Regions from separate parts of the Pseudoxanthomonas sp. 68-E7 genome, predicted to be linked through region 2. Evidence: predicted binding sites of a transcription regulator. Region 2 holds the regulator's gene; each other region holds the start of a gene.
What was found. The regulator FliA, encoded in region 2, starts transcription of late flagellar genes. The targets are predictions, from matches to a motif close to TAAAGTTTNNCNNNCNNNGGCCGATAA.

Region 1 (12,546 bases), on a different contig from region 2:
CGCCGGCTGCCGCACCGGCAGGGTGATGCGGAAGCGCGAGCCTTCGCCCGGCTTGCTGTCCACCTCGATGCGGCCGTTGTGCTTCTTCACGATGCCGTAGGAAATCGACAGGCCCAGGCCGGTGCCGCTGCCGACCGGCTTGGTGGTGAAGAACGGATCGAAGATGTTCTGCAGGATGCTTTCCGGGATGCCGCTGCCGGTATCGGCGATCTCGATCCAGGCCTCCTCGCCGGCCAAGCCGGTGGTGACGCTGATGCGCCCCTTTTCCTCGATCGCATGGCCGGCGTTGAGCAGGATGTTCATGAACACCTGGTTGAGCTCGGACGGCAGGCACTGCACCAGCGGCAGCTTGCCGTAGTGCTTGTCCAGGGTGACCTTGTACTTGAGCTCGTTCCAGATGATGTTGATGGTCGAGTCCAGGCCGTGGTGCAGATCCGCCAGCTTCCAGGAGTCGTCGCGGCCGGAGTAGGAGAAGTCCTTCAGGCTGCGCACGATCTGGGTCACCCGCTCGATGCCCTCGCGCGATTCGGACATCAGCTGCGGCAGGTCGCTGGTGATGAAATCGATGTCGCAGCGCGCGCGCATGTCGTCGATTTCCGGCAGCAGCGCCTTGGGGTCCGGCGCGCGCAGGGCGCGCTCGTACACCTCGATCAGGGCGAACAGGCTGTGCAGGTATTCCTGCAGCGAACCCAGGTTGGAATGCACGTAGCCGATCGGGTTGTTGATTTCGTGCGCCACGCCAGCGGCGAGCTGGCCGATGGACGCCATCTTCTCCGACTGCACCAGTTGTTCCTGGGTGCCGGCCAGGCGGATCAGGGTCTGGCGCAGCTGCGCGTGGCGGCGCTGCAGTTCCTGCTGGCGCGCATGGCCTTCGCTGATGTCGTGGAACAGGATCAGCGCGTAGCCGTCGTCGCCCGGCGCATGGTGGTGATAGATCCGCAATTGCAGGATGCGACCGTCTTCCAGCCCCAGCTCGCCGCTCCAGCGGCCGGTCGCGCGGGCGGCGCGGCGGGCGTCGGCCGGCACCAGATCCAGCAACGCCTGCAGCGATTCCGGATCCTCGCCTTCGGGCAGCAGCGCCAGCGCGGACGCGTTGGCGTGCAGGGCGCGGTCATCGCCGCGGCACAACAGCACGCCATCGTCCATCAGCTCGGTGAGCGCCTGAATGTCGACGAAGGACGGAATGTCCGCGGGGAGACGGGAAGCGGGAGAAACACTCACGACGGATGGCCCTGCGAAAGGGTCTGGCGACAAACGGGGCCGCCAGTATCGGCAAGCGTCGCGATGGCGGCAAGCATGCGCCGCCGCCCGGCTCAGACCACCGCGAGCGGGCGGCTGCCGCGCAGGACGTCGGTCTGTCCGTTGGCGTCGTAGGCGCCGCTGCTTTCGCTGCGTCCCAGGTGACGCAGCGCCCAGTTCACTTCGCGGCGGCGGCGCGCCAGCAGCGCGCCGTTGGCCTGGTTGGCTTCGGACAGCTCGCGCAGGCGGGCTTCGAATGGTGCCGCCGGCTGCGCGGGCATCCGGCTTTCCAGCTCGCGCAGCGAGGCGAGCTTTTCACGCGTCGACTGCACCAGCGCCTCGACGTCGTGTTCCAGGATCGCGCGGCGCTCCTCGGCCAGCGCCGAGGCCAGGCGCTCCAGCGGCGTCTCCAGTCCGGCGCTCATCGGCCGAGCTGGCGTTCCAGGCTCAGCATGCCGTCGGCGATCGCCTCGGCATTGATCTGATAGGTGCCGGCCTGCAGCGCGTCGCGAATCTGCTGCACGCGCGCGGTATCCACGGCCGAGGCCGAGGACAGTTCACGCTGCAATGCCTGCAAGCTGGTCGCTTCGCCGGTCAGGCGCAGGCTGTCGCCGCCCGCGCTGGCTTCCACCGGACGGGAACGTTCGGCGCCGGAGGCCGCCACCTTGCCACCGACGGGTCCGGTGGTGCGGATGGCAGAAGGCGCGTTGCCTTCGATTTTCTGGCTCATGTCGGTCTACCTGTTGCGGGTTCAAACAGCATATCGGCCGTCAAAGGCAAAGCTTTAGTGACGGAATCCACAATTTTTCATCGGAAGCGCAGCCGGGGCGCACTTCCCTGCAAGCTCGGTATCGGCGGCGCCGGCCGGGACTTTAGGGCCGTCGCGCATCTTTCCTTCACCGGCTCACCCAGACGTCGCCGCCCGGCCCCACCACGCCCTGCACCACCCGGCGCGAGGACAGGTTCTCCACCGTCACCCGCTCGTTCTCGCCGGCGTCGGCCAGCGCCTTGCCGGCCACGCGCACCTCGACACTGCCACGCCGGGAGACCAGCGCCACGTTGTCGCCGCGCCGGATCAGCCGTGGCGCGACCAGATCATTGGCGCCCAGCACCGATCCGGCGACCAGCATGCGCCGGGCCACCTGCCCTGTCGCCTGCGCGGGATCGGTCAGCGCACCGGCGCCAATCCGGGCGCCATCGCGGGTTTCGGCGACGAAGGCATCGGCGGTGACCACCTGCCCCGGCGCGATGCCGCGATTGAGCACCAGCACCGTCTGGGTGCGACGCACCCGCACCGGCACGAACAGGCGCCAGCCCTGCGGGCAACCGACCTCGACCGAACCGCTGTTCTGCACCCGCGCCTCCAGCGGCGCCGCGCAACGCGGCAGGCGCAGGTTGGGATCCAGCGTGGCCTCGGCTTCGCCGGCCGACGCCATCGCGCCGACCGCGGCCTGGCGGATGCTGTCCACCGGCTGGAAGTCCGTCGCGGGCGCGGCGAACGCCGCCAGCAGCGCGGGCAGCAGCACGAGTCGTCGCATGATCGGGTTTCCTCGGTTCATCGTCCTGGCGGATGCAAGCGATGTGCCGGAACCGGGCTGCGCCCTGCGGCGTGTTCCCGCCGGCACGCGATTCCGCGCGATTGCGCGGCCCATGCCGGATCCGCACCGGCGCATCCGGACCACGCTCAAGCCGCCCACATCCCGGCCGATATGCCTGCATGACCCAGGATCTGCTCAACCGCATCGACCAGCGCACCCGCCTGGCCGGCCACAACCGGCTCGCCCTGTTGCTGTTCCGCCTGGGCGGGCGTCAGCTTTTTGGCGTCAACGTCTTCAAGGTGCAGGAGGTGCTGCGCCGCCCGCCGCTGTTCCAGCTGCCCGGCCTGCCCACCGAGTTCGCCGGCGCCGCCGACGTGCGCGGCCGCTCGATTCCGGTGCTGGACCTGGGCCTGAGCATCGGCCATCCGGAACGGGATCCGGATCCGGCGCGCGCGCCCAACTACCTGGTGGTCACCGAATTCAACCGCTCGGTGCAGGGCTTCCTGGTCAGCGACGTCGAGCGCATCGTCAACATCGCGGTGGAGGACATCCACCCGCCGCCGGAACTGGGCGCCGAAGCCAGCTACCTGACCGCGGTCACCCGCTTCCAGGGCGAGCTCATCCAGGTGATCGACGTGGAAAGCGTGCTGGCCGACATCTCGCAGGCGCGCATGGATGCCCCGCTGGCGCCGGAGATGGCGCTGCCGGCCGACGCGCCGCCGTTGCAGGTGCTGGTGGTGGACGACTCGCGCGTGGCCCGCTCGCAGATCCGCAGCGTGCTGGACCAACTGGGGGTCAGCGCCACCCTGCTGTCCGACGGCAAGCAGGCCCTGGACCACCTCCTGCAGATCCAGGCCGCCGGCGAGGACCCGGCCGAGCGCTACGCCATGGTCATCTCCGACATCGAGATGCCGGCCATGGACGGCTACACCCTGACGACGGAAATCCGTCGCCACCCCGGCCTGGCCGGCCTGTACGTCCTGCTCCACACCTCGCTGTCGGGCGTGTTCAACAACGCCATGGTCGAACGGGTCGGCGCCAATGCCTTCGTCGCCAAGTACAGCCCGCACGAGCTGGCGGACTATGTGCTGAACCGGTTGAAGCAGGTGGTGGCGACGAAACGGGCGGCGTGAGGCGGCGCCAGGCGGCTGAAGGAACGCCGGGATTGAGGACGGCGGGTCCGCACCCGAGGCCCCGTCGTCCCAGCGAACGCTGGGACCCATTTTCGCTCCTGCTCCTGCACCCCGCCGGCGATGCACGCCACGCAAAGCCACAGGGATCCCGGCTTTCGCCGGGATGACGACAGGACGACGACGGTTCCACCCTGCCCCGGTGAATCCCTGTCGACAAGGTGAACCGAACCGGCAGACGACCGGCGTTTCGGCGGACTGGCACAAGCCTTGCACCCACCCGGGCAACGTTCCCAACGGGGCCCGCCAATGTCCAATCCCATCCGCGATTATCTCGGCGTGCATGCCGCCGCCCTGCCGCTGCGCGAGCAGCGCATGCAGCTGATCGCCAGCAACCTCAGCAATGCGGACACCCCCCACTACAAGGCCAGGGATCTGAACTTCCAGGCCGTGCTGGAGAACGCCGCCGCCCGCCAGGCCGCGCCGCTGCAGACCAGCGACGCGCGCCATCTGAACGGACTCGAGTTTGGCCCGCAGATCTACGAGCGCCAGGGCGTGCAACCCAGCCTGGACGGCAACACCGTCGACGCCGACACCGAGCGCGCCGCCTACGGCCGCGCCGCGCTGGAGTACCGCGCCTCGCTGAGTTTCATCGAATCCAAGGTGCGCACCATGCTCACCGCCATCACGGGGCAATAAGCCATGAGCAACCTGCCGATCTTCGATGTCGCCGGTTCGGCCCTGCAGGCGCAGTCCGTGCGACTGAACACCATCGCCAGCAACCTGTCCAACGCCGATTCCATCGCCTCCTCGCCCGACGCGGTCTACAAGCCCATCGAACCGATCTTCCAGGCACGTCCGCTCAATGCCGACGGGTCGCTGACCTCGGTGCAGGTCAAGGAGATCACCCAGAGCGAGGCGCCGCCGATCAAGCGCTACGAGCCCGGCCACCCGATGGCCGACGCCGAAGGCTACGTCTACGCACCGGACGTGGATCCGGTCGCGCAGATGGTCAACCTCATTTCCGCTTCGCGCGGCTACCAGGCCGGCGTCGAGGTCCTCAACACCGCCAAGGAACTGGCCCTGGCCACGCTGACCATGGGCCGCTGACGCGGCCCGTCCACCGGAGCAACCGCATGACCACCGCCGTCAACGGCGATCCCTTCGCCGCGATCAACAACAGCACCACCGGCACCGGGTCGAACAAGAAGAAGGAGAGCCTGGGCCAGGCCGAGTTCATGCGCCTGATGACCGAGCAGCTCAAGCACCAGGATCCGCTCAAGCCGCTGTCCAACAGCGAGTTCATCGGCCAGCTGGCGCAGTTCTCCACCGTGCAGGGCATCAGCGAGCTCAACACCACCGTCAACGGTTTCACCACCGCGCTGACCGGCGACCAGGTGCTCAAGGGCGCCTCGCTGGTCGGCCACGACGTGCTGGTGCCGTCGGAAAAGCTCGCGCTCGGCGCGCAAGGCAACGCCACCGGCCTGGTGATGTCGCCCGCCACAGGCACGCTCAAGGTGGAAATCACCGACGCCAGCGGCGTGGTCGTGGACACCCTCGAAATCGACGCAGCCAAGGGCGAGACCGCGTTCGCCTGGGACGGCCTGAAGGCCAACGGCGAACGCGCGCCGGAAGGCGTGTATTCGATCAAGGCCACCCATACCGACGATACCGGCAAGGCCACCCAGCTCAATACCTACGTCGATTCCACCGTGGAAAGCGTGACCATCGGTTCCGATGGGCTGTACCTCAACCTGCCCGGCCTGGGCACCGCCCCGCTCGACTACGTGCTGCGCATCGGCAAGTCGGCTTCCTGATCCCTGACATCCACGGGCCATCCGACCCGGCATCCGCTAAGGAGTTCTCCATGGCTTTCAACAGTTCGCTCTCCGGCATGAAGGCGGCCAACGCCGACCTCAACGTCACCTCGCACAACATCGCCAACGTCGGCACCACCGGTTTCAAGGAATCGCGCGCCGAATTCGCCGAAGTGTTCTCCACCACCGGCTACGGCCTGCTGCGCAACGGCATCGGCGCCGGCGTGCGCCTGACCAACGTGGCCCAGCAGTTCTCCCAGGGCGACATCAACCAGACCGGCCGCTACCTGGATCTGGCGGTGGATCGCGAAGGCTTCTTCACCGTCAGCAACAACGGCACCAACGTCTACACCCGTGCCGGCAACTTCCAGCGCGACTCCAACGGCTACGTCACCACCCCCGACGGCTTCCGCCTGCAGGCGTTTCCGCCGCGCGCCGACGGCAGCGGATTCGATACCGGCCGCCTGGTCGACCTGCAGTTGCTGACCAGCGACAGCCCGCCTGCGCCGACCACCTTGGTCAATCTCGGCGTCACCCTGCCCGGCAACGCCGCCCAGCCGACCATCGCCCCTTTCAACCCCAACGATGGCAACAGCTACAACGAGACCACCTCGGTGACGGTGTACGACTCGCTCGGCGTCGCCCACCAGCAATCGGTCTATTACGTGAAGACCGCCACCCCCAACGAGTGGCAGGCGCACGTGTACGTCGACGGCACTTCGATGGGACCGGCCACCACCGTGCGCTTCGACAACAACGGCGCGCTGACCTTGCCGGCCAACGGCCGCATCACCCTGGCCCCGTTCACCCCGACCACCGGCGCGGGCGTGCTCAACATGACCCTGGACATCACCGGCACCAACCAGTACGGCGAAGCCTTCGCCAAGAAGGACCAGCGCCAGGACGGTTATGCCAGCGGCAAGCTCAACGAGTTCACCGTCTCGCCGGAAGGCGTGGTCTACGCGCGCTATTCCAATGGCGTGGATCGCGCCATCGGCCAGGTCGCGCTGACCAACTTCACCAACCCGCAGGGCCTGGTCTCGCAAGGCAACAACACCTGGACCCACAGCTATGCCTCGGGTGAGCCGCGCACCGGCGCGCCGGGCACCTCCGACTTCGGCCAGGTCGCCTCCGGCGCGCTGGAAGCCTCGACCGTGGACCTGACCGAGCAACTGGTCAACATGATCGTCGCCCAGCGCAACTTCCAGGCCAACTCGCAGATGCTGTCCACCCAGGATCAGATCACCCAGACCGTCATCAATATCCGTTGATGACGGCCCCTTGAGCACGCCGAAGTAGCCAGAACCCAAGCCCCTTTGAAAAAGGGGGCGGGCGCCAAAGGCGACGGGGGACTTTCTCTTCGCGCGAACAGCAAATCCCCCTCAATCCCCCTTCTCCGAAGGGGGAGGCAAAGCCAAAGCGGCCCTTCCCCAATCCCGAATCCCCAATCCCGAATCCCTGCTCCCAATGGACAAAGCCCTCTACGTCGCCATGACCGGCGCCCGCGCCTCGCTGCAGGCCCAGGGCGCCGTGTCGCACAACCTCGCCAACGTGGACACCAAGGGATTCAAGGCCGCGCTGGCCGCGACCGAGGCGTTCAAGATTCCCGGCCAGGGATTTCCCTCGCGCGTGGACGCGGTGCTGACGGATCCGGGTTTCGACTCGCGCACCGGCACCCAGATGGTCACCGGCCGTTCGCTGGACGTCTCGCTGCAACCGGGCCGCTGGCTGGCGGTGCAGGCGCCGGACGGCGGCACCGCCTATACCCGCAACGGCGAACTCAGCGTCACCCCCAACGGGCAACTGGTCACCAACGGCGGCCGCGCCGTGCTGGATGAGAACGGCAATCCGATCGCCATTCCGCCGGCGCAGTCCTTCGACCTCGGCGCGGACGGCACCATTTCCATCGTGCCGCAGGGCGAAGGCCCGCAGACCATGGCGATGGTCGCGCGCATGCGCATCGTCGACCTGCCGGCCTCGCAGCTGGCGCGCGGCGCCGACGGCCTGATGCGCCCGGCCGACCCGACCCAACCGCCGCCGCCGATGGCCCAGGGCAACAGCCTGACCACCGGCGTGCTGGAAGGCAGCAATGTCGACGCCGCCGGCGCCCTGGTCCAGATGATCCAGCTCCAGCGCCAGTTCGAGATGCAGGTGAAGGTCGTCCGCACCGGCGACGACATGGCGCAATCGTCGAACCAGTTGCTGCGGCTGGGGGGTTAGGGGCCGTGATTGGGAAGTCGGGATTCGGGATTGGTAACAGCGACTTTGTGGCCGTCGTCCCGGTTCTTGTCCGCGTCGAAATCCCGACCACCGGGTTGGCACGGACCTTGCCTCATCCCCATGCGAAGAAGGATCCGACGCCCACGTCGAATCCCCAATCCCGAATCCCCAATCCCATCGCTCAAAGGACCACGCCATGAATCAGGCACTCTGGGTCGCCAAGACCGGTCTCGATGCGCAGCAGACGCGCATGTCCGTGGTCTCCAACAACCTGGCCAACACCAACACCACCGGCTTCAAGCGCGACCGCGCCAGCTTCGAGGATCTGCTGTACCAGCAGCTGCGCCAGCCCGGCGGTTCGACCTCGCAGCAGACCCAGTTGCCGTCCGGCGTGCAGTTGGGCACCGGCGTGCGCGTGGTCGCCACGTCCAAGGATTTCCAGCAGGGCAATCCGCAGCAGACCGGGCGCTCGCTGGACGTGATGGTCAACGGCCGCGGCTTCTTCGAGGTGATGCTGCCCGACGGCACGCCCGCGTACACGCGCGACGGCTCGTTCCAGATCAACGCGCAGGGCGAACTGGTCACCAACAGCGGCTATGCCGTGCAACCCGGCATCCAAGTACCCGAAGGCGCCCAGTCCATGACCATCGGCAACGACGGCACGGTCAGCGTGACCATGGCCGGCGAGGCGCAGGCGGTGGAAATCGGTTCGCTGACGCTCACCGATTTCGTCAACCCGTCCGGCCTGCAGGCCAAGGGCGAGAACCTGTATGTGGAAACCACCGCCTCCGGCCCGGCCCAGAACGGCACGCCCGGCCTCAACGGCCTGGGCAACCTGGTGCAGGGTTCGCTGGAAGGTTCCAACGTCAACGTGGTGGAAGAGCTGGTCAGCATGATCGAAACCCAGCGCGCCTACGAAATGAACGCCAAGGCCATCTCCACCACCGACTCCATGCTCGGCTATCTGAACAACAACGTCTGAGGCCCGCCATGAACCGCCTGTCCCGCACCGCCACCCTCGCCTGCTGCCTTCTCGCGCTGGCCGGCTGTTCGCGTTCGTTCGGCGACGTGCGTCCATTCGCGCCGATGCAGCCGGTGCAGGTGGTGATGGCGCCGCAGGCCGAGCCCACCTCCGGCGCGATCTACCGTGCCGGGCCGGGCCTGAACCTGTACTCCGATCGCCGCGCCCGCGACGTCGGCGACCTGCTGACCATCAATCTGGTCGAGAACACCAACGCGCAGACCAGCGCGACCACCCAGGTCGACAAGACCAGCGAGATCACGATGGCGGCGCCGAACATCGCCGGCGCGCCGCTGACCTATAACGGCCGCGACCTTCTCAGCGCCTCGGTCAAGGGCGATCGCGGCTTCAACGGCAACGGCAAGAGCGCACAGAGCAACCGCCTGCAGGGCAGCGTGACCGTCACCGTCATCCAGCGCCTGCCCAACGGCAACCTGGTGGTGCAGGGCCAGAAGAACATGCGCCTGAACCAGGGCGACGAGCTGGTCCAGATCCAGGGCATCGTGCGCGCCGCCGATATCGCGCCGGACAACAGCATTCCCTCCAGCAAGGTCGCCGAGGCGCGCATCGCCTACGGTGGCCGCGGCGCCATCGCGCAATCGAACTCGATGGGCTGGCTGGGGCGTTTCTTCAATTCGCCGATCTATCCCAATTAACCCTCTGGACTGACGAGTCACCCGGGAGCGCCGCACGATGGCCATCCGCCTGCCCTTCCATCGCAACCCTCGCGATCCCAACCGTCGCCGCGTCGATCCGTGGACCACGATCGGCGCCCTGCTGTGGTGGCTGATGGTGCTGGCCTGCCTGGCGCCGTCGGCGCGCGCCGAGCGCATCAAGGATCTCGCCCAGGTCGGCGGCGTGCGCAGCAACCCGCTGGTCGGCTACGGCCTGGTGGTGGGCCTGGACGGCAGCGGCGACCGCACCAGTCAGGCGCCCTTCACCGTGCAGAGCCTGAAGAACCTGCTGGGCGAACTGGGCGTCAATGTGCCGCCCAACGTCAATCCGCAGCTCAAGAACGTCGCCGCGGTCGCCATCCACGCCGACCTGCCCGCCTTCGCCAAGCCCGGCCAGCCGATCGACATCACCGTCTCCTCCATCGGCAACGCCACCTCGCTGCGCGGCGGCAGCCTGCTGATGGCCCCACTGCGCGGCGCCGACGGCGAGGTCTACGCCATCGCCCAGGGCAATCTGGTGGTCGGCGGTTTCGGCGCGCAGGGCCGCGACGGTTCACGGGTGTCGATCAACATCCCCAGCGTCGGCCGCATTCCCAACGGCGCCATCGTCGAACGCGCGGTGCCCAACGCGATGAACGACGGCAGCGGCAGCGTCACCCTCAACCTGCACCAGGCCGACTTCACCACCGTCTCGCGCATGGTCGCCGCGCTCGACCAGCGCTTCGGCGCCGGCGCCGCCTACGCGATCGACGCGGTCACCGTGGCGGTGCGCGCGCCGGCCGATGCCGGCAGCCGGGTCAACTTCCTGGCCCAGGTCGAGAACCTGGAACTGACCCCCGGCAGCGCGCCGGCCAAGGTCATCGTCAACGCCCGCACCGGCACGGTGGTGATCGGCGCGCAGGTGCAGGTGATGCCGGCCGCGGTCACCCACGGCTCGCTGACCGTCACCATCACCGAATCGGCCAACGTCAGCCAGCCCAACAGTTTCAATCGCGGCGGCCAGACCGTGGTCACCCCGCAATCCGACGTGCAGATCACCGCCGAAGGCAACCGCATGTTCAAGTTCGAGGGCGGCACCTCGCTGGACGAAATCGTCCGCGCGGTCAACGAGGTCGGCGCGGCGCCGGGCGATCTGATCGCCATCCTGGAAGCGCTCAAGCAGGCCGGCGCATTGCGCGCGGAGCTGGAAATCATCTGATGAACATCCTGCAGCCCGCCCTGCCGCTGAATCCGACCGCCAATCCAGCGGCGGACAACGCGCGCATCCACGAGGTGGCGCGGAAGTTCGAGGGCCAGTTCGCGCAGATGCTGATCAAGTGCATGCGCGAAGCCAGCTTCGGGGACTCGCTGTTCCCCGGCGAAAACCAGATGTTCCGCGAGATGTACGATCAGCAGCTGGCCAAGGCGATGACCCAGGGCAAGGGCATGGGCCTGGCGCCGATGATCGCGCGCCAGCTCGGCGCCACCGATACCGCCGCGCCGGTACCGGTCAACACCGCGTTGTCGCAGTACCGCAAGATGATGCCGTCCGGCGCCGAGCAGATGCTGGACGTGATCGCCGGGCGCTCACCCGCGCCGTCCAGCACGTCCGCCGACGCCGGCGATCCCGGTGCGGCGATGGGCCTGCCGCGCATCGACTGGGCCGCGCTGACCGCGCCGGAAACCCAGGCCGCCTGCGACGAGGTCGAGCAGGTCGCCAGCGCCAATCCGCAGCAGTACGCCCGCAACACGCCCGAACGCTTCGTCGCCGAGATCTGGGACCACGCCCAGCGCGCCGCCAAGGAACTGGGCGTGGATCCGCGCGCCCTGGTCGCCCAGGCCGCGCTGGAAACCGGCTGGGGCAAGCGCGTCATCCAGCGCAACGACGGCGGCAGCGCGCACAACCTGTTCGGCATCAAGGCCACCGGCTGGAAGGGCGAGCGCGCCCGCACCGGCACCCACGAATACCGCAACGGCGTGCGCCAGAACGAAACCGCCGACTTCCGCGCCTACGCGTCGCCGGCCGAGAGCTTCGCCGACTACGTGCGCATGCTGAAGAACAATCCGCGTTACCAGAAGGCGCTGGCCGCCGGCAAGGACATCCACGGATTCGCGCGCGGGCTGCAACAGGCCGGCTACGCCACCGACCCGTCCTACGCGAAGAAGATCGCCAGCATCGCCAACGGCCCCACCCTCGGCAAGGTCATCTCGGCCATCGGCGGCAGCGTCGGCGGTTCGATCGGCGCCACGGTGGGCAATGCGCTCGCCAGCCGCTTCCTGGGCCGCTGAACGGAGTAGTCCATGTCCAACCTCCTCGCCACCGGCAGCAGCGCCCTCCTCGCCTTCCAGCGGGCGCTGTCCACGGTCAGCCACAATGTCGCCAACCTCAACACACCGGGCTACTCGCGCCAGCGCACCGAGTTCGCCGCGCGCGACGGCACCTTCCACGGCTACGGCTACCAGGGCGGCGGCGTGCAGATCGTCGACGTCCATCGCATGGCCGATTCGCTGGCCACCGCGCGCCTGCTCGACAGCACCGGTGAATTGAACCGCCTGCAGCAAATGTCGGTGCTGTCCAACCGCCTGGACAGCCTGTTCTCGGAAAAGGCCACCGGCATCGCCGCGCCGTGGTCGGGTTTCTTCGATTCGATCAGCGCGCTCTCCTCCAGCGCCGCCGGCGCGGCGGATCGACAGAGCGTGCTGGCCCAGGCCAACGCACTGGTCACCCGCTTCAACCAGCTCGACCAGCAACTGGACAAGGTGGATGGCGAGGTCAACAGCGGCCTCACCTCCAGCGTCGGCGAGGTCAACCGGCTGGCCAAGGAAATCGCCCAGCTCAACGGCCGCATCGGCAACAACGCCGCCAACGCTTCCGGCGATCTGCTGGATCGCCGCGATCAACTGATCAGCCAGTTGATCGGCTACACC
Region 2 (12,546 bases):
GCGAGGACCGGGGTGTGCTTTCTTTTGGTTAATTTTCTTTGCACAAGCAAAGAAAAGTGACGCCTCGCGGCAAGCGCACCATCGGTGGCAACCGATGGCAAATATATGCGCGCCAGCGCCCTACAAAGGCAAAGACAAGGCAAGGCCTTTGCTTTCGCTCCCGAGGGCCCCATCCGCAGCGGTGGCGACGATGGGCAAACCCGCAGAGCCTGCCCCGTACTTGACACGGGGGGGCTGCGCACGACGACCAGGGTGTGCTGGACCAGCCTCCGACTGTTGAGAAGCGCTTCTTTTGGTTACTTTTCTTTGCACAAGCAAAGAAGCGCCTCTCAACAGCCGAATGGCTGGTCAAAGTGACACCCCGCGGCAAGCGCGCCTTGGGTGTTGACCGACAGCAATCCTGCGCGTCAGCACACAGCAACCGCAAAGACTCCAAAGCGGCAAGTCCAGAACAAACAGCAGCAGCGGTGCAAGCTCCGCTCTACGAGCATCCGTTCCCGCACAGACACCGATGCCGGCCAGCCACGCCCTACCCGGCAGCCGCCCGCAACAACCCCGCATCCTCACTCCGCAAATCCCGCTCCCGCCCGATCAAATGCACCTCGTTGAGGCAAGGCCGCCCCAACCGATGCACCCGCACCCGTGAGCGATACGCGCTCCCCAACGCCGAATCCAGCGGCACGATGGACCAGCCGCGTCCCTGCGCCACGCTTTCCAGTGCTTCTTCCAACTCGTCGAAATGATCGCTGCGCAGCCAGCGCGCCGGCAGCGGCAATTGCTGGCTTTCGAACCAGCGGAAGAACACGTATTCGAACTCTTCGTAGGTGACGAACGGCAGCGCGGCGATGTCGCCGGCTCTCGGTGTCGCCTTGCGGGTCTTCGGTCCCACCAAAGCCAGTTCCTCGCTGCCCAGCGGCACCGAGGCGATGCCGGTGGTCACCAGCGGCCGGTAGCTCACGCCCAGTGCCACCCGTCCGGTCTCCAGCAACGCGAGCACCTGGCTGGCGGTGCGGAACAGCACTTCCAGCGGACGTCCCTCCGGCAGCAGGCCCAGCAGGCGCGGCACCAGCCGATAGCGGCCGAAGCCGGATACGCAGGCGATCCGCAGCGGTTCGGCGGCCACGTCCTCGCGCACGTTCTCCCAGGCCTGGCCCAAGTCCAGGTAGGCGCGTTCGATCGACGCGGCCAGCACCCGTCCGCGCGGGGTCAACACCAGCCGGCTGCCGCTGCGACGAAACAGTGGCGTGCCGAGCTGGCCTTCGAGCTGCTGCAGGTCGTAGGTGACCGCCGAAGGCGATTTGTGCAGGGCGCGCGCGGCGGCGTTGACGCCACCTTCGGCGACCACGGTGCGGAATACGGCCAGGCGGCGGAAATCGGGGAGCATCGGCGGATCGGCGAACGGGGGAACCCGGATGGTACGGCGTGCGCGGTCGTTCCATCGCATCGAACGGGGGCGCGGGTATTTGAAATGGCCGCCGGCCGCGCCAGCGCCTAGCCTGTGGCCATCCCCTCGCCGGAACCATTCCATGCGCCGTCTGTTCGCCTGCCTGCTGTTGGCCGCCGCCCTGCCCACCGCCCACGCCGCCTCGCCCGCCGGTTCCACCCGCGACAGCGGCGACGCGGCGCACCTGTTCGGCTACTGGCCCAAGCCGGGCCAGCGCGCCGCGTTCGACGAAGGCTATCGCCGGCACCTGGCCTGGCATCGCCAGGCCGGGGACCCGCTGGTCTGGTACGGCTGGTATGTCAGCGACGGCAAGCGCGCGGGCATGTTCGTCGATGGCAGTTTCGGCGCACCGTTCGCCGCGTTCGACCAGCGCGTCGATCCGGCCGGTGACAGCGCCGACGCGGGTCGCAACGTCACCCCGTTCGTCGAGCCGGCCTTCCGCGCCAGCTACCGGCTGCGGCGGGATCTGAGCAGCGGCTTCCCGCTGGAACGCTGGCAACCCTCGCCCCGGCTCCAGGTCACCCGCTACGTGGTCCGGCCGGGCGCGCGCGCGGCCTTCGAACAGGCGGTCCGGCTGGCCCGCGCCGCGCTGCCCGCCGACGCCCCCGCGCACACCTGGTACGAACCGGTCAGCGGCGACGCGCCAGGTTACCTGCGGCTGGTCGCCCGGCAGGGCTGGCGCGATCATGATCGCGGCGCCGACGATCTCGACGCCCTGCTCGCCCGCTCGTCCGATCCGCAGGCCAAGGTAGTCGCGGCGGCGCTGGCGGACTCCGTGATCTCGGCCGATATCGAGACCTGGGAATATCGGGTCGACCTGAGCCTGATTCCAAACCGCTGAGCCACGCCCGCCTGCCGCCGGGCCGTAGGAGCGACGTGAGTCGCGACCACCCAGCCGGCCGCCAGCCGGACACTCCGAGCTCGCGCCCCATGTCGCTCCTGCCGGAGGTCCGTGTCCGGGAGGTCGCCACAACGGTTCCTTGACGGGATTCACCCGAAGTCGGATTTCCGGCACTAGACTTGCATCCGGAAACACGACGAAATCACCGATGATGGCGCCACGGGGCGCCGAACCGTTACCGGGATGACCCCCAAGAATCGCGACATCCGCCTGGAACTGATCACCCTGCTGGGCGTGACCACGACCGTGGTGATCGCCGCTTTCGCGATCTACCGGCTCGCGCACGGCAACCTGACCGCGCTGCTGGTGGACACGGTGATCGCCGGCGCCATCCTGGGCGTGGTGGTGTATGCCCGGGCCAGCGGCAACAGCCAGCGCGCCGGCAACCTGATGTGCCTGCTGAACTCCTGCGGCTGCCTGCTGGCGGTCGGCCTGATCGGCCCGATCGCCCTGACCTGGCTGTACCTGGTGCTGCTGACCAATTTCTTCCTCGCCGACCGGCGGCTGGCGCTGGGCGCCGGGCTGGCCATGCTGGTGGCCCTGTGCCTGCTGCCCGGGGTGTTCCCCGACATGTTCCATGCCGTCTCCACCCTGGTGACGGCGGCGCTGACCGCGCTGTTCTCCTACACCTTCGCCACCCGCAGCCAGGACGACCGGGTGGAACTGCAGGAACTGGCCTCGCTGGACGCGCTGACCAACGTTCCCAACCGCCGGATGATGGAGCGCGCCCTGACCCTGGCGGTGGAGCAGCAGGCGCAGGGCCGCGGCAGGTACGGACTGATCGTGCTGGATCTGGACCGCTTCAAGGAGGTCAACGACCTCTACGGCCACGCGGCCGGCGACGACGCCATCGCCGATCTGGCCTCGATCCTGCGCTACGAGATGCGCAAGGACGATCAGGTGTACCGGTTCGGTGGCGAGGAATTCGTGGTGCTGTTGCAGGTGACCAGCCGCGACGAGCTGGAGGCGGCCACGGAACGCCTGCGCAAGGCGGTGCGGGGTTCGCTGCGCGGGCCGGGGGGACGCATCACGATTTCTCTGGGCGGCGCGCTGCTGGGGCATGAGCGGGACTGGCATGACTGGTTTTCGCGGGCGGATGCGGCGTTGTATCGGGCCAAGTCCAATGGGCGGGACAGTTATGTGATCGCCGAAGATTTGTTTTGAGTCGGCTCTTCTAGAAATGATCCGCCCGGACAGGGCAGACGCTCGCTGGGGTTTTTTCGTTGTCGTCCTGGCGCTGACGCGGGGCGTTGCTATCGGTTCTCGCCGATGGCGCGCTCGCCGCGGGGCGTTGCTTTTCTTTGCTTGTGCAAAGAAAAGTAACCAAAAGAAAGCACACCCCGGTCCTCGCGCCCCAGCCGCTGCGCGGCTGGGGTCCGTGTCGCCGGTGGGAATTTTGGGACGGCACATCCGTGTGCCGGCCCAAAACGCCGCGCGTCGTGGGCGGCGCCCTGCGGGTTTACCCACCGTCGCCACCGCTGCGGATGGGGCCCCCAAGAGCAAAGGCCCGACTTCCCGATAGCCGCCGTTGCTGTTGCTTTGCTTTGGCTCTTCGGGCCCCCGTTCAGGCGTGGCAAGCGGGCCGGGTAAAACCCGCAGGGCGGCGCACAAGGACGTGCGCCGTTTTCGGCAGGGGCAGGATGCCCCTTCCGAAAATTCCCGGTCCGATTGCGGACCCTTCGCGCAGCGAAGGGCACGCCGCCAGGGGTGTGTTTCTTTTGGTTACTTTTCTTTGCACAAGCAAAGAAGCGCCTCTCAACAGCCGAATGGCTGGTCAAAGTGACGCCCCGCGGCAAGCGCACCATCTGCGACCACCGATAGCAACCATGCGCTTCAGCGCCCAGCAGCCCCGCAGCCTGCCCAAGCGAAACTCAACAGCGAACCACACAAGCAGCGCAGCAAACTCCGCTCCACGGGGGCTCCTGTTCCTTGTTGGCGAAAAAGGCGCCTCCCAATGGCAACGCCCGGTTTCCGTCACCGGACTGGAACAGTCCTTGCACGAAGGCGACCAGGTTTCCCTGACACACCCCCATGGCCGAGCAGGACGAAAGCGGCGAACGCACCGAACAACCCAGTGAAAAACGCCTGCGCGAGGCCCGTGAGCAGGGCAACATCCCGCGCTCCCGCGAACTGGCGACGGCGGCGGTGTTCGGTGCCGGCGTGGTCGCCCTGCTGACGATGTCGGCGCCGCTGGCGCGCGGCTCGCTGGGCTGGATGAAGATCGCGCTCAGCCCGGACCCGCAGCTATTCAAGCACCCGGATCAACTGTTCGGCCACGTCGGCGCGCTGATGCTGCAACTGCTTTGGGTGGTCCTGCCGATGGTCGTCCTGTGCGTGCTGGCCGGGTTCATCGGTCCGGTCCTGATGGGCGGACTGCGGTTCTCCGGCAAGGCGTTGACCCCGGACCTGAAGCGGCTCAGCCCGCTGGCGGGCATCAAGCGCCTGTACGGCGCCGAGAGCGTGGCCGAACTGCTGAAGTCGTTGCTGCGCGTGGCCTTCGTCGGCCTGGCCGCGGGGCTGAGCCTGAAGCTGGGCCTGAACGCCCTGCGCGAGCTGCTGACCATGCCGCTGGAACAGGCGGTGCGTTCGGGCATGGGCTTCGCCGGGGGCCTGCTGCTGGCCTGCGCCGGCGCCTTGGCGCTGCTGGCCGCCATCGACGCCCCATACCAGAAGTGGAACTGGATGCGGAAGCTGAAGATGACCCGCCAGGAATTGCGCGAGGAACTGAAGGAAAGCGAGGGCCGGCCGGAGGTGAAGGGCCGGATCCGGCAGATGCAGCACCAGTTGTCGCAGCGCCGGATGATCGAGGAAGTGCCGACCGCCGACGTCATCGTGGTCAACCCGACCCACTACGCGGTGGCCCTGAAGTACGAAGCCGGGCAGATGGGCGCGCCGCGGGTGGTCGCCAAGGGCGTGGACGAAATCGCCCTGCGCATCCGCGAGGTCGCCGAGGCCCACCGGGTCGCCATCGTCTCGGCGCCGCCACTGGCACGGGCCTTGTATCGCGAAGGGCAACTCGGGAGGGAGATCCCCGTGAGACTGTATACCGCCGTCGCCCAGATCCTGTCCTACGTCTACCAGCTGCGCGCCTGGCGCGACGGCACCCTGGCCGATCACCCGGATCTGCCTGCCGTGGACGTGGATGAGGGCAAGCCGGCATGAGCGCGGTCCCCAGCCCCACCTCGCGGATGATGGACATGCTGCGCCACGGCCTGGGTGCGCCGCTGATCGTGCTGGCGATGCTGGCCATGGTCATCGTCCCGCTGGCGCCGCCGGTGCTGGACGCGCTCTTCAGTTTCAACATCGCCATCTCGCTGGTGGTGCTGCTGGCGGTGGTCTACGTGCGCCGCCCGCTCGACTTCACCATCTTCCCGATCGTGCTGCTGATGACCACGATGCTGCGGCTGGCGCTCAACGTGGCATCCACCCGCGTGGTGCTGCTGCACGGCCAGGACGGCCACGGCGCGGCCGGCAAGGTCATCGAGGCGTTCGGCGAGTTCGTGGTCGGCGGCAATTTCGCGGTCGGCCTGGTGGTATTCGCGATCCTGACCATCATCAACTTCGTGGTCATCACCAAGGGCGCCGGGCGCATCTCGGAAGTGTCGGCGCGCTTCATCCTGGACGCGATGCCCGGCAAGCAGATGGCGATCGACGCCGACCTCAACGCCGGCCTGCTGACCCGCGAGGAGGCCAAGGCCCGGCGCGAGGAAGTGCGCGAGGAAGCCGACTTCTACGGCGCGATGGACGGCGCCAGCAAGTTCATCCGCGGCGACGCCATCGCCGGCATCCTGATCCTGTTCATCAACCTGGTCGGCGGCCTGGCGATCGGCGTGCTGCAGCACGGCCTGCCGGTCGGCGAGGCGGCCAAGATCTACACCCTGCTGTCGATCGGCGACGGCCTGGTGGCGCAGCTGCCGGCGCTGCTGGTGTCCTCGGCGGTGGCGATGCTGGTCACCCGCGCCTCGCGCGCCCAGGATATGGGCGGCGCGATGGTCGGCCAGGTGTTCGGCCAGCACAAGGCGCTGGCGGTGGCGGCCAGCCTGATTGGCGTGGTCGGGCTGGTCCCGGGCATGCCCAATGTCGTGTTTTTGACGCTGGCGGCGGTGCTCGGCTACATCGCCTGGAAACTGTGGAAAAAGCAGCAGCCCGGCACCGGCGGCGAGAGCGGCGCGGCCGCCGATCCCGCCCTGCCCGCGCCGTCCAACCCGCAGGCCGAACTGACCTGGGACGAAGTGCGGCCGGTGGATCCGCTGGGGCTGGAGGTCGGCTACCGGCTGATTCCGCTGGTGGACAAGGCGCAGGGCGGCGAACTGATGTCGCGGATCAAGGCGGTGCGCCGCAAGCTCACCCAGGATCTGGGTTTCCTGGTGCCGCCGGTGCACATCCGCGACAACCTGGAACTGCCGTCCAACGGCTACCGCCTGCTGGTGCATGGCGTGCCGGTCGCCACCGCCGAGATCCACCCGGACCGCGAACTGGCGCTGGATCCGGGCGGCGCGTTCGGCGCGCTCGACGGCATTCCCGGACGGGATCCCGCGTTCGGCCTGGACGCCACCTGGATCACCCCCGCCCAGCACGCGATGGCCGAGTCGCTGGGCTACACCGTGGTCGACGCCTCCACCGTGGTCGCCACCCATCTCTCGCACCTGGTGCGCGAACACGCGCCGGAACTGCTGGGCCACGAGGAAGTGCAGCAACTGCTCGCCAACCTCGGCAAGACCGCGCCCAAGCTGGTCGAGGACCTGACCCCCAAGACCCTGACGCTGTCGACGGTAGTGCGGGTGCTGCAGAACCTGCTGATCGAACGCGTGCCGATCCGCCAGTTGCGCCGCATCGTCGAAGCGCTGGTCGAATTCGGCCCGCAGAACCCGGATCCGGCCGCGCTCACCGCCGCCGTGCGCACCTCGCTGGGCCGCTTCATCGTCCAGGAGATTTCCGGCATGGCGCCGGAACTTCCCGTCTACACCCTGGCGCCGCAACTGGAACGCGTCTTGCAGGACAGCGTGCAGGGCACCGGCGCCGCGCTGGAACCCGGCCTGGCCGAACGGCTCCACCAGAGCCTGGCCGACTGCGTCGCCCAGCAGGACGCGCGCAGCGAGCCGGCGGTGGTGCTGGTCCCCGGTGGCGTCCGCGCCGCGCTGGCGCGACTGGTCCGGCACAGCGTTCCCACGCTGTCGGTCCTGTCCTACAGCGAAGTGCCGGAGGACAAGCGGTTGAAGCTGGTGGGAACGATTAGCTGAAGCGACGGGATTCGGGATTCGGGATTGGGGATTCGCAGAAGCGGGTTCATGACGGGGATGCAGCAATGAAGACGAACACGACACGACCTAGATGCTCCACCGCTGCGAACGGTTTGCCGTCGCCCTGCTTTACCCAATCCCCAATCCCGAATCCCCAATCCCGGCCCCTAAAATGAAAATCAAACGTTTCGTCGCTCCCGACATGCGCACCGCCTTCGCGCTGGTCCGGCAGGAACAGGGACCGGACGCGGTGATCCTGTCCAACCGGATGACCGACGACGGCGTCGAGATCGTGGCGGCCTCCAACTACGACGAGACCCTGGTGCAGCGGACGCTGGAAGCGATGCGTCCGGCCGCGCCCGCCGAACCGGCGCCGGTGGTTCCGTCGTTCGCGCGTGGCGCGCAGGCGCAGGTTCGAAACGAACCGCCCGCGTCTTCCACTTCCACCGCGCCCGCGCTGTCGCCGGCCGAAGCGGCCGCCGCCTACTTCAGCCGGGTGGCCGCCGCGCCCGCGACCAACGACCCGCAGGCGCCCGTCGCGCCCGTCGCGTCCGTCGTGCCGAGCGCACCCGCCGCGCCGATCGCCGCGTTCGAATCCGAACGCCCCGCCCCGGCCACCTTCGCCGTGGATCCGCAGTCCTTCGCCGCGCGCCTGGCCGCCAGCCTGCCGCCGGTTCCGGTGGACATTCCCGCATCCGCACCCGCCCCCGAGCCGGTGGCCGCCGCGCCTCACGCGGACATGCCGGCCGCGCCGACCCTGAGCGTGGTCGCCGACAACGCCGCGCGCGCCCGCGCCGAGGACGAACAACTGGTGCAGATGCGCGCCGAACTGGCGGCGATGCGCGAAATGATCGAAGGCGAAATGCACCGCCTCACCGACGAGCGCCTGCGCGGTTCGCCGGTGCGCGCGCAGGCGATGGACCTGCTGGACGATTACGGCTTCGATGCCGGCATCACCCGCGACGTCGCCCTGCAGATTCCCGCCGACACCGAACTGCATCGTGGCCGCGGCCTGATGCTGGGCCTGTTGTCGCGCAAGCTGCCGATCCTGCCGCAGGATCCGCTGGAACAGGGCGGCGTGATCGCCCTGGTCGGCCCGACCGGTGCCGGCAAGACCACCACCATCGCCAAGCTGGCGGCGGCCTACGCCGACCGCCACAATCCGCGCGACGTGGCCCTGGTCACCACCGATACCGTGCGCGTCGGCGGCCGCGAACAACTGCACAGCTACGGCCGCCAACTGGGCATCGCCGTGCACGAGGCCGACAGCGACGTGCGCCTGGCGCAGACCCTGGAGCGCCTGCGCGACTACAAGCTGGTGCTGATCGACACCGCCGGCATGGGCCAGCGCGATCGCAACCTGGTCGGCCAGCTCAACTGGCTGCGCGCCGCCGGACAGGCGCATACCCTTCTGGTGCTGCCGGCCAACTCGCATTTCGGCGATCTGGACGAAGTGGTCCGCCGCTTCAGCGGCGCCCAGCCGCACGGCGTGGTGCTGACCAAGGTGGACGAGACCGGCCGGCTCGGCAGCGCCCTGTCCGTCATCGTCGATCACCAGTTGCCGATGGCCTGGATCACCGACGGCCAGCGCGTGCCGGACGACCTGCATCGCGCCAGCGCGCCCAACCTGGTCCTGCGCCTGGATCAACTGCGTCGGGAAGCCGACGAACCCAGCCACGCGGAGACCATCCATGTCGCATGAACACCTGCTGCAGACCAATCCGCGCAGCACCCCGCCGCTGACCGGCGCCTTCCATCCGGTCCGCGTGATCGCGGTGACCGGCGGCAAGGGTGGCGTCGGCAAGACCAATGTGTCGGTCAACCTGGCGGCGTCGCTGGCCGAAATGGGCAAGCGCACCCTGCTGATGGACGCCGACCTCGGCCTGGCCAACGTCGACGTGCTGCTCGGGCTGACCCCCAAGTACACCCTGGCCGATCTGGTCGCCCAACGCTGCCAGTTGGAGGACGTGTTGCTGGAAGGCCCGGAGGGATTGCTGATCGTCCCGGCCTCGTCGGGTTTCCGGCACATGGCCGAACTCTCGCCGGCCGAGCACGTCGGCCTGGTCAACGTGTTCTCCGAACTGCAGCGCGCCCTGGACGTGATGGTGGTGGATACCGCCGCCGGCATCACCGACAGCGTGCTGACCTTCTGCCAGGCCGCGCAGGACACGGTGGTGGTGGTGTGCGACGAGCCCGCCTCGATCACCGACGCCTACGCCCTGATCAAGGTGCTTTCGCGCGAGCGCGGCGTGGACCGCGTGCACGTGATCGCCAACATGGTCCGCGACCCCAACGAGGGCCGCAAGCTGTACGAGAAGCTGGCCCGCGTGTGCGAGCGCTTCCTCGGCGACGTCGCCCTGCACTACCTGGGCGCGGTGCCGCAGGATGACTGGCTGCGCCGCGCGGTGCAGCGCCAGCAGGCGGTGGTGAAGGCGTATCCGGGCAGTCCGTCCGCGCGCGCCATCAACGAAATCGCCCGGGTCGCCGCACGCTGGCAGCCGCCGTCCGGCGCCCGCGGCAACGTCGAGTTCTTCGTCGAACGCATGATCAACCGGAGCGTGCCTGCATGAGTACCGGCGCCGCCCAATACCGTGCCGTCCAGAAAGCGGCGGCCACCGACTTCGTCACGGTGCACGCGGACCTGGTCCGCCGCATCGCCCACCACCTGGCCGCGCGCCTGCCCGCCAGCGTGGAGGTCGACGACCTGATCCAGGCCGGCATGATCGGCCTGCTCGAAGCCTCGCGCAGCTACGACGCCGAACAGGGCGCCTCGTTCGAGACCTTCGCCTCGATCCGCATCCGCGGCTCGATGATCGACGAGATCCGCCGCGGCGACTGGGTACCGCGCTCGGTGCACCGGCGCGCCCGCCAGGCCGCGGCCACCGTGCGCGAGATCGAGCAGCGCACCGGCCGCGCCGCCATCGCCACCGAAGTGGCGTCGGCGATGGAGATGCCGCTGCCCGAGTACCTGCGCCTGCTTGAGGACGCCGCCCGCGGCCAGGTGCTGAGCCTGGAATCGCACATCGAGGACCACGGCGAACCGCAGACCGCGGTCACCGGCGGCCCCAGCCCGCAGCAGCAGCTCGAACGCGGCGAGTTCCGCCAGTCGCTGATCAAGGCCATCGGCCAGTTGCCCGAACGCGAGCAGTTGGTGCTGTCGATGTACTACGAGCAGGAGCTCAACCTGAAGGAAATCGGCGCGGTGCTCGGCGTCAGCGAATCGCGCGTCTGCCAGATCCACGGCCAGGCCATGCTGCGCCTGCGCGGCCGGCTGAATGTATTCGAGAGCGTGGACGCCGGGCTGGAGGATTGAGCCGGGATTGGGGCTTGGGCGGGGATTGGGGATTGGGGAGTCGAGATTGGAAGAGCCCCCTTTGGAAAAGGGGGCGGGCGCCCGCGGAGCGGGCGACCGGGATTGACCCGCCATTCGGCGGTTGAAAAGCGCTTGCTTTTGGCGCCAAAAGCAAATCCCCCTCAATCCCCCTTTTGCAAAGGGGGAGGCAAAGCAAAAGCTCTTGCGAATCCCCAATCCCCAATCCCCGCCCAAGCCTCCAATCCCGACCCAAAAGTTTCCCCGCTTCCTGCCGATAAGGTCCTCGAGACCACCCTTGCCCTGCTTCACCCGGAGCCTTTCGTGACAGCCAACAAGAACATGCGGATCCTGATCGTGGACGACTTCTCGACGATGCGCCGCATCATCAAGAACCTCCTCAACGATCTGGGCTACACCAATACCGCCGAGGCCGACGACGGCTCCAGCGCGCTGACCGCGCTGGCCCAGGGCAGCTTCGATTTCGTGGTCACCGACTGGAACATGCCGGGCATGACCGGTATCGAACTGCTCAAGGCGATCCGCGCCGACGACCGCTTCAAGACCCTGCCCGTGCTGATGGTCACCGCCGAGGCCAAGCGCGAGCAGATCATCGAGGCTGCGCAGAACGGCGTGAACGGCTACATCATCAAGCCGTTCACCGCGCAGACCCTGGAAGAGAAACTCGGCAAGATTTTCGAACGCCTCGGAGCCGCGGCCTGATGGCGGCGGTCATGGAAGCCGGCAGCGCCCGCGCCGCGCTGGTCGAGCGCCTGCAGCACGCGCTGGACGCGCTGGAACAGGGCGATGAGGCCGGCTGGCGGCGCGAACTGGACACCATCGCCGCCTGGCGCACGCAGCCGATGATGCAGGGCCTGGGCCGGTTGGCCCGCGAGCTCGCGCAGACCCTCGGCGAACTGCCGCCCACCCACGGCGCCGGCGATCTCGACGACGCCTGCGCGCGCCTGGATCACGTGGTCGCGATGACCGAGCAGGCCAGCCACAAGACTCTCGATCTGGCCGAACAGTGCCGCGGCCTGGCCGACCAGCTCAAGGCGACCGCGCTCAGCGCCGAGCAGACCCGGGTGGTGGACGAGATCCGCGCCGGGCTGTCGGAGATGGCGCTGGCGCAGAGCTACCAGGATCTCACCGGCCAGATCATCCGCCGCGTCGCCGGCATCGTCCGCCGCGTGCACGAAGGCTTCGGCGAACTCGGGCTGCCGCCGCCGGAAAAGAAGGACGGCGGCCTGGCCGGCCCCGCCGTCGCCGGCCTGGACAAGAACGCGTTCTCGCAGGATGACGCCGACGACCTGCTGTCGGGCCTGGGCCTCTAGCCGCCCGCCCTCCGCAGCCTCCGCCACCGAGCCGAACCATGTCCGCCGTCACGCCTGAAATCGCCGCCGACTTCCTCATCGAGGCCCAGGAAATCCTGGAACGCCTCGGCGAACAGCTGGTGACGCTGGAGCAGGATCCCGGCGACAGCGGACAGCTCAACGCGGTGTTCCGCGGCTTCCACACGCTCAAGGGCGGCGCCGGTTTCCTCGGCATCCAGGCGATGGTGCACCTGTGCCATGCCGCCGAGGAAGCGCTGGGCATGGTCCGCGCCGGCAAGGCGACCCTGGAGGCGGATCATTTCGACGCCGCCCAGCAA
Region 3 (5,863 bases), on a different contig from region 2:
GCGGAACGCCTGGCGCAGCACCCAGTCGCCGATCTGGACGATGACGCCCAGCTTCTCGGCCACGTGCATGAAGCGCTCCGGCACCAGCACGCCCAATGCCGGTGAATGCCAGCGCAGCAACGCCTCCATGCCGACCACGCGGCCGTCGTGGGCATTGATCTGCGGCTGGTAGTGCAGGCGGAACTCGTTGTTGTCGATCGCGTTGACGATCTGGCGGGCGATGATGCTGTCGCTGCGGACGCTGATGGCGGCATCGCGGGCGTAGCGACGGACCAGGTTCAGGCCTTCGTGCTTGGCCTGGCCGACCGCGGTCTCCGCGCATTGCAGCAGGCCGCTGGCGGTGGTCGCGTCTTCCGGGCACAGCGCGACGCCGACCGTGGCGGTCAGGAACAGGGTGTAGGGCAGCACCGCCATCGGCAGTTCCACCTGGTCACGCACGAAGGCGCCGAACTCATCCGGCGAGGCGACGTGCGGCAGGCGCGGCATGGCGACGATGAACTCGTCGCTGCCCTGGCGCCATACCCGCGCCTCCGGGCCGAGCTGGGTGGTCAGGTGCTGGCCGAGCAGCAGCAGCGCCTGATCGCCGACATCGGCGCCCATGTTCTCGTTGATCGAACGGAAGTGATCGATGTCGATGTGCAGCAGCATCAACGGCGTGCCGCCGCGCATGGCCTCGTCGATCAGCGCCTGCAGTTCCGGATCCTGCGCGCCCAGGCGGGCGATCGGCGAGGCGGTGGCAGGATAGGCGGACACGCTCAATCCTCCTCCATCACCGGCAGCGCCAGGCGCAGGCGCGGCTGTACCAAGGTGTCGCCGGCCAGGGCGAGGGGAAGTCCGAGCGCGTCCGCGCGCGAACGCAGCAAGGCTTCGGTGATTGCGTCGGGAAGCGCGCCGTCATGGTGGACTTCCAGCACGGCCGTGTCCGCCTGCGCGGGCGCCAGCCGCAGCTCCAGCGCCGACAGGCCGGCCAGTGGCCACAGCAGGTCCTGGACCAGGCGGAACGCCGCCAGCTCGATGGCCGCGGACGCGCGCGGCGACGGTTCCACCAGTTCGAACCGCGGGGTGATGCCCCAGCGCGCCTGCCAGCGTTCGGCCTCGCCGCGCAGCGAGGCGGCCAGCCCCAGCGTGTCGATCTGCGGCGGTCGCAGGTCGGCGTAGAGATCCCGCAGGCGGGCGACGGTGTCGTCGGCGATGCGCACGATGTCGGCCAGATCCTGGCGACGCTGGTCGGCATCCTCCTCGTCTCCGGCCAGGTGCGCGGACATCTTGATAGCCGACAGCGCCTGGCCGATTTCGTTGTGCAGCGCCCGCGCGACCTGCTTCCGCTCGGCTTCCTGGCGCGCGTACAGCTCGCGCAGGGCGTCGGGGGCGGTGGGCGTGGCGGTGGAGGTGGTTGGAGGCGTGCGGGCCGTCATCGGGCAACGGGCAGGGAAACAACCGCGCCAGTATGCCAGTTGCCTGCGGGGCCGGTGCGGCGGATGCGACGACGCCGGCACCGCGGAAGCGGCACCGGCGTCGGGGATGGCGATGGCGTCGGGATCAGAACAGTTCGACGGTGCCGGCGCCCATGTTCTGCTGCGCCACCGGCTTGTGCGGCGGGCGCTCCCATTCGCTGCGGCGATCGCGCAGGCGGTTGCCGATGTGGCGCAGGGCCGAGAGCAGTTCCTGGTCCATCACGCCGCCACTGCGGTGCAGCAGTTCCTGCAGGGCCAGGGCTTCCTGGTTGATGGTGGTCAGGCGATCCAGGTGGGTGGCCGCGCTGCCCAGCGACTGGGTGGCGATGTCCTCGAACTGCAGGGCGCGCACGGCCTCGGCCACGCTGAGGTCGATGGCATGGCCGCACTGGGAGATTTCGCGCATGCCGTCGCCCAGCGAGGCGTTGATGGCGGCGACCTGGGTCAGCATGCTGGCGGCTTCTCCGCGCGCTTCGCGGGACCGGTCCAGGTCGCGCGAGGCCATGTGCGAGACCGTCTCGCGGACCTTGGCGATGGCGTCCTTGGAGCTGTGCGCCAGCTTGCGGATTTGTTCGTTGAACGCGGTCGAGCGCTCGGACAGGTTGCGCACCTCGTCGGCGACCACCGCGAAGCCGCGGCCGGCCTCGCCGGCGCGGGCCGCTTCGATGGCGGCGTTGAGCGCCAGCAGGTTGGTCTGGTCGGCGATCGACTTGACGTCTTCCAGCAGCGAGAAGATGCCGTCCAGATGCTGGGCCATCTCGTCGATGTGGTGCACGGTGGTGGTGCTCTGGCCGCTGACCTGCTCCAGCGCTTCCACCAGCTGTTCCATGCGCTGGCTGGCGTGCTGGGCGAAGCGGGCCACGTCGACCCCGGCGCGATCGCCGTCGCCGGCGCGGTCGACGATGCGCGACACCGCCTGGCTCTGCTCGCGCGACTTGCGCATCATCGCGTCGAAGCTCTCGCCCAGGCCGCCGACCGCGTCGCGGATCAGGCCGCGGGCACGTTCGATTTCGGCGCGCGAACCGTCGATTTCATTGCCGACGAAGCGGCGCAGTTCGTTCAGCAGGCTGTCCTGTTCGCGCAGGATGGTGGTGTGTTCGGCACTGGGTTTCTGCGCACCCCAGACGGTCAGGAAGGCGAACAGCAGCCAGGCCAGCGTCATCGTGGTCAGGATGGCCCATTGGACCGCGCCGGGCCAGGCGAAGGCGACCGACAGCGGGAACACCAGCGTCAGGATCAAGGGAGCGGCAAGACGAACCAGAATGCGCGAATACATGGGTGCTCTCTACTGAATCACGGTATGGATATCGGCCATGGGGGATGGCTCTTTAGCGTTCGTCGCGACGATGCGCGATGCGCAGGCGAAACTGTGACCGGCGTGGGGATGTGTCGAAAAGCAGGCGCGGGAAAGCACACCCCGGAACGCACGCACCGGGAAAGCGGCGTCAGCGCGCCTGTCCGGACAGTTGCACCAGGCGCTCGGCGACGTTGTCCAGCGCCACGGTCTCGCTGGCCGCGCCCAGCCGCACGGCGGCGCCGGGCATGCCCCAGACCACGCTGGTGGCCTCGTCCTGGACGAAGGTCGGGGCGCCGGCCTGGGCGATTTCCAGCAGGCCGCGCGCGCCGTCGTCGCCCATGCCCGTGAGGATCACGCCGATGGCGTTGTCGCCGGCCGCGTGCGCGACCGAGCGGAACAGTACATCGACCGCCGGCTTGTGCCGGTTGACCGGCGGACCGTCGTCGATCCGGCAGCGCCAGCGCGCACCGTCGCGGATCACCCGCAGGTGGCGTCCGCCCGGCGGCAGGTAGGCGTGGCCGGGCAGGATCGCCTCGCCGTCGCCGGCCTCGCGCACGGCCATCGCCGAATGCCGGTCCAGGCGTTCGGCGAAGGCGCGGCTGAAACCGGCGGGAATATGCTGGGTCATCACGATCGCCGGCGCGTCGGCCGGCATCTGTTCCAGCACCACCCGCAGCGCCTCGGTGCCGCCGGCGGAAGCGCCGATCGCGATCAGCCGATCGGTGGTCTGGAAACGCAGGGCCCGCGCCGGCTGCGTGGCGGGCAACACCGCGTCGGCGCTCTGGCGCACGCTGGCCGGACGCGCCAGCGGGCGCACCTTGGCGCGCGCGGCGGCCTTGACCTTGGCGATGATCTCGTCGGCATAGGATTCCAGCCCACGGACCACGTCGAGCTTGGGCTTGGAGACGAAGTCGACCGCGCCCAGCGCCAGCGCCTGCAGGGTGGTGTCGGCGCCGCGCTCGGTCAGCGAGGAGATCATCACCACCGGCAGCGGGCGCAACCGCATCAGGTTTTCCAGGAACGCCAGCCCGTCCATGCGCGGCATTTCCACGTCCAGGGTGAGCACGTCCGGATTCAGGCGCTTGATCTTGTCGCGCGCGATCAGCGGATCGCTGGCGGAACCGACCACCTCGATGCCCGGATCGCTGGAAAGGATCTCGGTGAGCATCTGCCGCACGACCGCGGAATCGTCGACGATCAGGACCTTGCAGGGCGCGCTCATCAGAACAGCTCCACGCCACCGCTGACCGGCGTGCGCGACAGCCGCGCGCGGGCGGCGGATTCGGCGGCGACCACCTCGGCGTCGTGCGCGTGCGGCAGGCGCTGCACCACCACCCGGCCGGTGGCGGCGAAGAACCAGACCTTGCGTGGGTGGATGCCGCACAGATCCTCGGCGACCACCGGGATGCGCTCGGTGTCCAGGTAGCGGCGCACGAACTCGGCGTTGCGGGTGCCGACCGGATTGCTGGTGAAGCCCTTGAGCACGTTGGCGCCGCCGAACACCTTGGCTTCCAGCCGCGATCGGCTGGCGCCGCGCTTGAGCAGGTCGTTGATCAGCAGTTCCATCGCGAAGCTGCCATAACGCGACGGCGCGCCGTCGCCGGCCTGGCCATCGGGCAGCAGGAAATGATTCATCCCGCCGAGCTTGAGCAGCGGATCGCGGATGCAGGCGGCCACGCACGAACCGAGCACGGTGACCAGCGCGGTGTCGTCGTCGACCACCAGGTACTGGGTGGGCAGCAACTTGGCGGCCGGGGTCTGGAAACGGGCGTCGTGGTAGCGCAGCACGCCGCCGTCGGCGAAGGCGAGGGCGGCGGCGCTCATGCGCGGACCCCGGCGCGGCGGTACAGGGTGCGTCCGCAGGGCTGGATGATGTCGGCGGCGTGCAGGTAGTTCTCCGAGTGCCCGGTATAGAGCATGCCGTCGTCGGCCAGGTGCGGCACCAGCCGCGACAGGATGCCGCGCTGGGTCGGCTTGTCGAAGTAGATCATCACGTTGCGGCAGAAGATCGCCGTGTACGGCCCTTCCACGTCGTAGCGCGGCGCCAGCAGGTTGAGCGGGCGGAACTCGATCAACTGGCGCAGGGCCGGATGGACCCGGCAATGGCCTTCGTTGGGACCGGTGCCGCGCTGGAAGTAGCGGCGGCGCAGGCCGTCGTCCAGCCCGGCGATGCGCTCCAGCGGATAGACCCCGCGTCCACCGGTGGCCAGCACCTGGGTATCGACGTCGGTGGCGAGGATGCGCACCGGCGGATTCAGACTGCCGAACACCTCGCAGGCGGTGATGGCGATGGAGTAGGGCTCCTCGCCGGTGGAGGCGGCGCACGACCACAGGCGGAGCAGGCCGTCGCCGGTGCGCCGGGACAGTTCCTCGCGCAGGCGATCGAAATGGTGAGGTTCGCGGAAGAACGCGGTCAGATTGGTGGTCAGCGCGTTGGTGAACGCCTGCCACTCGTCGCCGCCGTCGCTCTCCAGCTGGTCCAGGTACTCGCGGAAGCTGCGCATGCCGAGCGCGCGCAGGCGTCGCGACAGCCGGCCGTAGACCATGTCGCGCTTGCCGTCGGCCAGGGCGATGCCCGCGCGCTGGCGGATCAGATCACAGACGCGGCGGAAGTCGCGATCGCCGAATTCGAACTCGCGACCGTGGGTGCGCGGGGCGTCGTCATCGGTTGCGGCGGGAGAGGTGCGGAGCGGGACGGACATGGAGGACTCGTGGGAAGCGGTTATCGAGAACGGGCGCCGAGGAGGCGCCCGTTGCAGCGAATGGCGGGATCAGAATTCCTGCCAGTCTTCCCCTTCCGTCGCCAGCGCGGCTTCGACGATGGCGGCGGGTGTCTGGCGCGGTTGCGCGGGGCGGGCGACGGGAGCGGCTGCCGCGCGCGGGGCGGGGGCCGCGACGGCCACCGGCGCCGGCGCCAGTTCGTCCAGTTCGAACACCGACACCGCTTCGGCCAGGCCCTGCGCCTGCTGCTCCATGCTGCGCGCGGCGGCGGAAGCCTCCTCGACCAATGCGGCGTTCTGCTGAGTGGTCTCGTCCATCTGGGTGATGGTCTGGTTGACCTGCTCGATGCCGGCGGACTGCTCCTGCGAGGCGGCGGCGATTTCGGCCATGA

Region 1: the regulator FliA is predicted to act here: its motif matches at 2,000-2,026, upstream of flgM (flagellar biosynthesis anti-sigma factor FlgM).
Region 3: the regulator FliA is predicted to act here: its motif matches at 2,759-2,785, upstream of AC3DE2_RS12875 (methyl-accepting chemotaxis protein).

What each region holds. Positions count from the first base shown of each region.
Region 1 is NZ_JBYMTI010000005.1:7,215-19,760, forward strand. Features, by position in the region: gene AC3DE2_RS12890 (ATP-binding protein) at 1-1,146, opposite strand, end outside; gene AC3DE2_RS12895 (flagellar protein FlgN) at 1,314-1,664, opposite strand; gene flgM (flagellar biosynthesis anti-sigma factor FlgM) at 1,661-1,969, opposite strand; gene flgA (flagellar basal body P-ring formation chaperone FlgA) at 2,136-2,777, opposite strand; gene AC3DE2_RS12910 (chemotaxis protein) at 2,957-3,910, shown strand; gene flgB (flagellar basal body rod protein FlgB) at 4,217-4,606, shown strand; gene flgC (flagellar basal body rod protein FlgC) at 4,610-5,017, shown strand; gene AC3DE2_RS12925 (flagellar hook capping FlgD N-terminal domain-containing protein) at 5,044-5,724, shown strand; gene flgE (flagellar hook protein FlgE) at 5,775-6,995, shown strand; gene AC3DE2_RS12935 (flagellar basal body rod protein FlgF) at 7,192-7,944, shown strand; gene flgG (flagellar basal-body rod protein FlgG) at 8,141-8,926, shown strand; gene flgH (flagellar basal body L-ring protein FlgH) at 8,935-9,621, shown strand; gene AC3DE2_RS12950 (flagellar basal body P-ring protein FlgI) at 9,755-10,837, shown strand; gene flgJ (flagellar assembly peptidoglycan hydrolase FlgJ) at 10,837-11,907, shown strand; gene flgK (flagellar hook-associated protein FlgK) at 11,920-12,546, shown strand, end outside.
Region 2 is NZ_JBYMTI010000007.1:259,960-272,505, forward strand. Features, by position in the region: gene AC3DE2_RS17770 (LysR family transcriptional regulator) at 530-1,384, opposite strand; gene AC3DE2_RS17775 (hypothetical protein) at 1,527-2,285, shown strand; gene AC3DE2_RS17780 (GGDEF domain-containing protein) at 2,529-3,509, shown strand; gene flhB (flagellar biosynthesis protein FlhB) at 4,377-5,507, shown strand; gene flhA (flagellar biosynthesis protein FlhA) at 5,504-7,585, shown strand; gene flhF (flagellar biosynthesis GTPase FlhF) at 7,758-9,287, shown strand; gene AC3DE2_RS17800 (MinD/ParA family protein) at 9,277-10,155, shown strand; gene AC3DE2_RS17805 (RNA polymerase sigma factor FliA) at 10,152-10,898, shown strand; gene cheY (chemotaxis response regulator CheY) at 11,238-11,618, shown strand; gene AC3DE2_RS17815 (protein phosphatase CheZ) at 11,618-12,229, shown strand; gene AC3DE2_RS17820 (chemotaxis protein CheA) at 12,268-12,546, shown strand, end outside.
Region 3 is NZ_JBYMTI010000005.1:40-5,902, reverse strand. Features, by position in the region: gene AC3DE2_RS12885 (EAL domain-containing protein) at 1-759, opposite strand, end outside; gene AC3DE2_RS12880 (sensor histidine kinase) at 756-1,415, opposite strand; gene AC3DE2_RS12875 (methyl-accepting chemotaxis protein) at 1,540-2,730, opposite strand; gene AC3DE2_RS12870 (protein-glutamate methylesterase/protein-glutamine glutaminase) at 2,900-3,973, opposite strand; gene cheD (chemoreceptor glutamine deamidase CheD) at 3,973-4,575, opposite strand; gene AC3DE2_RS12860 (CheR family methyltransferase) at 4,572-5,453, opposite strand; partial or broken gene AC3DE2_RS12855 (methyl-accepting chemotaxis protein) at 5,523-5,863, opposite strand, start outside.